3 regions of the Jeotgalicoccus saudimassiliensis genome follow, and region 1 is predicted to be linked to each of the others. Evidence: predicted binding sites of a transcription regulator. Region 1 holds the regulator's gene; each other region holds the start of a gene.

Region 1 (2,274 bases):
CTTTGAATTTTGTTCGTCGCTGTCAGCGCCGGCAGGTGAAGCATCACCGATGCCCGCATACCTGTACCGATGTTCGTCGGACACGCCGTTAAATAACCGTATTGTTCATCAAAAGCATATTCTATCCGTGCTTCCAATGTATCATCTATCCGGTTCGCTTTCTCATAAAGCGTCTCGAGCGGAATATTCACCCCGAGCGCCTGAATACGAAGATGATCTTCTTCGCCGAGCATGACGGAAGCATCTTCATCATTATTGATGAAAACACGTGTGCCGTGTCTCGCAAAATTCGGACTGATTAAATGCTTTTCAACAAGTATTGCCCTGTCTTGAACCGACAGCTCTTTCATCGGAGTGAAACCGTAATCCGGAAGCACTTTGGAAACGAGCCCGGACAGTGCCTCAAGATCTTCATCATCCTCGAGCATATGTGTAAACGGCACACCTTTAATATTCCGTGCAAGACGGATCCGGGAGGACATTTCTATTTCTGTGTTTACTGCATTTTTAATCCACGAACTCGTCTGTCTATTCACTTGTCCCACCGTCCTTCAGCACCTGAATCTGATCGCGGATGACCGCTGCTTCCTCAAAAGCCTGCGCTTTCACTTTTTCCTGCAGTGTACGCTCAAGTGTTTCAATGTCTCGTTTCAATTTCAGTGTATCGTGCGCCTGAGTCGGTATTTTACCGACATGACGCTGCTGATTCAGCTGCACTCTCGTAACGATTTCAGGAACGTACCGTTCAAAATATTCATAGCAGTGGCTGCAGCCGAACAGACCGTTTTTCACGATGCTCTGCAGTGTTGAATCGCACGTCGGGCAGACGTACTTTTCTGTTTCCGCCTGTCCGCGCTGTGAATTGCCCGCAAGCATTTTTAACAGCGTCTGAATATCAAACGGATTATCTGTCTGATTATAATTTATATCCATCGATTGATTGGCGCATTGTTCACATAAATACTGTTCTTTGTGAGTGAGCCCCGAACCTTTGGAAATATGAATTACCGCTTCGCGTTCATTGCATATTTCACATTTCATATCATCACTCCTTCGCGTAGAGTATGGCTGTAATTATACGTCGTAAAATTTTCGCTCTTAAAATATCTCTGTAGGGCAGTTCAAGCGATAAAATTTCACGCTTCATTACTGCATCTATAATCTGTGCTTCGCGGTAGGTAATGACTTCATTCTCATACATCGACTGCACCAGGTGTTCTGCATTTAACTGGGAAATATTCTCCCCGATTAAATTCTGCAGGTGTGCCAGATACTCAGTCTCGGAATGAGTTTCGACTTTTGTAATTCTTATGTAGCCGCCCCCGCCGCGCTTACTTTCCACAACATATCCATGTTCATTTGTGAAACGGGTTTTTATAACGTAGTTTAATTGAGATGGTACACAATCAAATTTTTCAGCGATGTGCGCACGTTTAATCTCAACGACTTCATTGCCAGATTGCTCAATCATATCTTTCAAATACTGCTCAATGATATCCGACATATTACGCATATCATCACTCCTCCTTGACCAACTTTGACTAAAGTATACATTCTGTGCGTTTTTTTGGCAAATCAATTGTCCTGCATTTCCCGGAAAATATTTAATGTTCGGATTTCTCAGCTGTCCTGATTTTTTTGTTCATTTTTATCAAATTCCCCTTTATTTCTGTAACCGTTTGCATTATAATGATTCAGTATCGCGTTTATGTAACATTTACTTTATAATTAAATGAAACATATACATAGAGAACAATTTCATAAATTAAATTTTGGAGGCTTATTATGAGTATTGTAATGGGAATAGTAGGTATACTATTCGTTATCTTCCTTGCATGGGTCGCAAGTACTAACAAGAAACTTGCATTCAGGCACTGGAAAAACATCCTTTTACTGCTTGCACTTCAGGTGCTTGCCGCTTTCTTATTCCTGAGTACTACAGGTGGACAGACATTCATCCTGTGGCTTGCAAATGCGTTCGATGAATTACTTGGTTTCGCGAGAGAAGGCGGATTGTTCGTCTTTGGAGATCTGATGAATACTGCTGAAGGAGAACCTGCAAACGTGTTCTTATTCAACGTATTGCTTCCGATTATCTTCATCTCTGCAATTATCGGTATTTTATCATTCACGAGAGTCCTGCCGTTCGTCATTAAAGGTATCGGATTCCTGCTTACGAAGATCACTGGTATGCCTTACATAGAGTCATACAACGGTGCGGCATCAATGATGCTTGGACAGTCGGAAGTTTTTGTTTCACTGAAAAACCACCTT
Region 2 (2,274 bases), 1.6 Mb from region 1:
CTGGAGCACGACGCTCCGCATCGCATTGTATGCCATACCGCCGGGAACGAGCGGAATAATACCGCATGTAATGAAAATAATAATCGGCGCCCGTAAATAACGCGCACTCATTATCGACAGTAGTGTCAGCATTATCGCACCGAAAAATGTCGCAATGACCGCCTGAATCTCGAACTGGGTCGCGATAAAATAAATGAGCCAGCCGAAAGCCCCGCTCAGCCCGCCGGCAAGTATCGTTCTCCTCGGTGCATTGAACAGTATTCCGAATCCCGCAGAGGCAAAGAAACTGAGTATAAATTGTACAACGTATAACATCGTTTCCCTCCTAGATTGCCATGAATACCAGTCCGACACCGGCACCGATTGCAATCGCCGTCAGCGAGGCTTCTGCGCCTTTCATCGTCCCCGCCATCAGATGACCGCGTATCATTTCACGTATCGCATTCGTAATCAGTACACCGGGTACGAGCGGCATCACCGCTGCGATAATAATCGTTTCGAGCTCGGTTCCCGGTCCGAACTCCACATATAATACGGAAATCACAGCGATAAAGAACGCTGCGAAGAATTCGTTGAAAAATTTAATTTTAGTATAGCGCTGAATACTTTCCGTAATCAGCACCCCTATCATACCGCCTGCAGCAGCGACCGGAATATCTCCCGGCACACCGTTAAACAGCAGCAGAAACATTATCGCAACCATTCCGCCGGTAAAGACGATCAGCCAGAACGGAAACATTTTTGTTTCGTGAATGTTTTCAATCGTATTAATCGCATCCCGGATCGGTAATCCTTTAGTGATGCTTCTCGATAAGTCGTTAATGTTTACGACTTTTTGTAAGTTATTGGCTCGTTCATCGATTCTAATCGTTTGAGACAGCGCGTAGTCATTCATCGACAGAATGATTACTGTTGTTGTGACAAAGACCTGCACATTATCGATCCCGTAATTGTTTGCCATGCGGATCATCGTATCTTCGATACGGTATGTTTCCGCGCCGCTTTCCAGTAAAATCTTCCCGCTGTTTAAACAGACATAGAAAACTTTCCGGACAAAGGCATCGTCTAAACTGTCATCGGGTTTATCGACTGTTTCTAGTTCTTCGACTGACAACTGTCCCACCTCTTTGTTAGCACCCCCGAGAAGAATTGAACTCCCATCTTAAGAACCGGAATCTTACGTGTTATCCATTACACCACGGGGGTAGATTAATATATGTAAAGCACATTTTATTATAGCAAGGAAGTATTGAGGAATAAAGACTAATTATTGACGAAATACGTAATAAAATAATATGATAAACTGAATTACAGCAGAAGTTCTTTCTTTTGACCTTATTTGACTAACGTGTTATAAATATATTATCAAATAAAATTTAGTTCACCAAACAGGAGGCAATATAATGAATTTAATACCTACGGTTATTGAACAGACAAATCGTGGCGAACGTGCTTACGATATTTATTCAAGACTCTTAAAAGATAGAATTATTATGATCGGGAGCGCAATCGATGATAACGTTGCAAACTCGGTAGTCAGCCAGCTGTTATTCCTGCAGGCTCAGGACTCGGAAAAAGATATTTACCTTTATATCAACTCACCGGGCGGAAGCGTTACTGCCGGCATGGCAATCTACGATACAATCCAGCACATTAAGCCGGATGTTCAGACAATCAGCCTCGGACTTGCTGCATCGATGGGATCATTCCTGTTAACAGCAGGTGCAAAAGGAAAACGCTACGCGCTTCCTAACGCTGAAATTATGATTCACCAGCCGCTTGGCGGCGCTCAGGGTCAGGCAACTGAAATTGAGATTGCAGCGAAGCACATTTTAAAAACACGCGAGAAGCTGAACCAGATTTTAGCAGACCGCACAGGTCAGCCTCTTGAGAAAATCGAGAGAGATACTGACCGCGACAACTTCATGACAGCTGAAGAAGCTAAGGAGTACGGCTTAATCGACCACGTCATGGAACCAGAAAAATAATATTTAACTTTGCCGGACCCGGGTCACATACGTGACTTGGGTCCTTTTTTCAATTAGTATAAAGTTAATCATATGTATTGGGAGGCCATAAACTTGAATATACTAATTACAGGCGGTACCGGTTTTATCGGCACGAAACTCGCCTATGCATTCCGTAAAGACCGCCATCACGTTTACATTTTGACGCGTCAGGAACAGACGAGCGAACACCCTTATATACATTACGTTAAATACGATGACAGCAATTTAAACAACCTGGACTGGGCCGGGGCACTGCCTGAAGACT
Region 3 (2,274 bases), 1.7 Mb from region 1:
GAGTTTCGTTACAGGAATACCTGTTTTCTCTTCGACAATCAGCTGAATATCAGCGATATCTACATCCATGACCTGTTTGTCGTCTGCTGCAGCCTCCAGCTGTTTTTCAAGCTGCAGTTCCTGATATTTCAGGCGTGCTGCCGTTTCGTAATCTTCCTGCTCTGCTGCTGCATCTTTTTCTTCAGCAATTTTTTCGAGCTTCTGTTTAATGGATTCAGTATCGTTCTCCGCATTCGCAAGATTTAATCGTGCACCGACTTCATCCATTAAGTCGATTGCTTTATCCGGTAAGAAACGGTCCTGAATATATCTGTGCGATAAATTCACAAACGCCTCAACCACTTCGTCGGAATAACTGACTTCGTGGAATTTTTCATAGCGGTCTTTAATACCTTTAAGGATTAAAACCGATTCCTCGAGCGTCGGCTCTTTAACGATAATCGGCTGCAGACGGCGTTCAAGGGCTGCGTCTTTCTCGATTTGACGATACTCTTTCAGTGTTGTTGCACCGATAATCTGCAGTTCACCGCGTGCTAATGCCGGTTTAAGAATGTTACCCGCATCCATTTGTGAGCTTTCAGCAGAACCTGCGCCGACAATCTGGTGAATCTCATCGATAAAGAGAATGACATCCTGACGCTCTTTCAGTTCTGCAATAAGCTGTTTCATACGCTCTTCAAACTGACCGCGCATTGAAGTGTTCGCAACGAGTGATGCGACGTCCAGAACGTAAATTTCTTTATCCATCAGTTTCGTTGGCACATTGCCTTCTACGATTTTCAGTGCCAGCCCTTCAGCAATTGCTGTTTTACCGACACCCGGCTCACCGATTAATACCGGATTATTCTTATTGCGTCTGTTTAATGTTTCAACGACGCGTTTTACTTCTTTGTCCCGTCCGATAACCGGATCGATATTACCTGCTCTTGCCTCGTCCGAGATGTTATTGCCGAGCTGGTCTAAAAGGCCGTCACGTTTATTTTCACGTTCTTTAGTTTGTGTACTTGTTCCCTTGTTTCCTTGTCCATTGAAATATTTATTGTTCATATTATTATTTTGGAAAGATGATCCTTTAAAGAAGTCATTTGAATTCATCATTTGACCCTGGATATCCTGGAAACAGCTGTCACATAAATGAACCTGCATTTTTTGATTGTTAAAATTCATTGCAAGGTTTACATTCGCTTCGTTTAATCCGCAATTTTGACATTTCATATGTGTTTCCTCCTATTGATATATTCGCGTTCACAGTCAATTTGACTTTGACTATATTTGACTATGAATACAGTATAAAGGCCTCAAAAGATATTTTCAAATATGATGCTTACAAACAACTTTCTTTTTGACTATCTTTGACCTTATATATTTATTATACATTGACCTTCTTTGACTTTCAAGTATTTTATTTGTTTTTTTAATATAAAAACCGGCTTTCCAAAAAGGGAAATACGGTCGTAATCATTACTTGGTATTTGTGAATCCGCCGTCGATACGGATGACTTCACCATTAATATATTCTGCTTTCGATGTTAACAGGAAGCTGACAAGCTCTGCCACTTCTTCCGGTGTACCGAGACGTTTTTGCGGGATGCCCGCTTCTGCGTTCTCTTTCATTTCCGGGTTATTTGCGTAAAACGCTGCAACCATCGGTGTCTCTGTCGGACCTGGAGCGATAGAGTTTACACGCAGTCCGTCTTTTGCGTATTCAGCTACAAGGCTTTTCGTCATGCCGACGATGCCGTGTTTCGTTGCTGAGTAGGTGACAACAGAATCCTGACCTGTTACCCCCGCACTTGAAGCAGTGTTCACAATCGAACCGCCGCCCTGTTCCAGCATTACTTCTGCAACGTAGCGGATACCGTATAATGCACCCAGCATGTTGATGCCGACAATTTTATCGATTTCTTCTATATCTGTTTCAAGGAAGTATTTGCCGCTTCCTGAAATACCTGCGTTATTAAAGAAGTAGTCGATTGTACCGAACTTCTCAACCGTCTGATCAACGTAATTTTTTACATCTTCAGCTTTAGATACATCCGCTTTAATGAAAATCGCATCTGCACCCGCTTCTTTTGCCTGTTTAACCGTTTCATTTCCTCCTTCTGCGTTAACATCGACGACTGCGATATTAATGCCCTGTTCAGCAAGACTCAATGCTGCCGCCTGGCCGAGACCGCTCCCGGCACCTGTAATAATAGCTGTTTTTGTCATTAAATTACCTCCTGTAATTTCTTTTCATTACCAATTGTAAACCTTTTAAATTTAAATTAAATT

The links. The regulator CtsR, encoded in region 1, represses protease genes until heat stress. The targets are predictions, from matches to a motif close to ATGGTCAATAAAGGTCAAACA.
Region 2: the regulator CtsR is predicted to act here: its motif matches at 1,327-1,347, upstream of clpP (ATP-dependent Clp endopeptidase proteolytic subunit ClpP).
Region 3: the regulator CtsR is predicted to act here: its motif matches at 1,340-1,360, upstream of RZ44_RS00165 (ATP-dependent Clp protease ATP-binding subunit).

What each region holds. Positions count from the first base shown of each region.
Region 1 is NZ_CCSE01000001.1:1,756,156-1,758,429, reverse strand. Features, by position in the region: gene RZ44_RS08740 (protein arginine kinase) at 1-536, opposite strand, end outside; gene RZ44_RS08735 (UvrB/UvrC motif-containing protein) at 529-1,041, opposite strand; gene RZ44_RS08730 (CtsR family transcriptional regulator) at 1,046-1,513, opposite strand; gene RZ44_RS08725 (NupC/NupG family nucleoside CNT transporter) at 1,786-2,274, shown strand, end outside.
Region 2 is NZ_CCSE01000001.1:204,493-206,766, reverse strand. Features, by position in the region: gene RZ44_RS01020 (threonine/serine exporter family protein) at 1-315, opposite strand, end outside; gene RZ44_RS01015 (threonine/serine exporter family protein) at 326-1,114, opposite strand; tRNA gene RZ44_RS01010 (tRNA-Arg) at 1,135-1,206, opposite strand; gene clpP (ATP-dependent Clp endopeptidase proteolytic subunit ClpP) at 1,404-1,988, shown strand; gene RZ44_RS01000 (TIGR01777 family oxidoreductase) at 2,082-2,274, shown strand, end outside.
Region 3 is NZ_CCSE01000001.1:24,912-27,185, reverse strand. Features, by position in the region: gene RZ44_RS00165 (ATP-dependent Clp protease ATP-binding subunit) at 1-1,215, opposite strand, end outside; gene RZ44_RS00160 (SDR family NAD(P)-dependent oxidoreductase) at 1,462-2,211, opposite strand.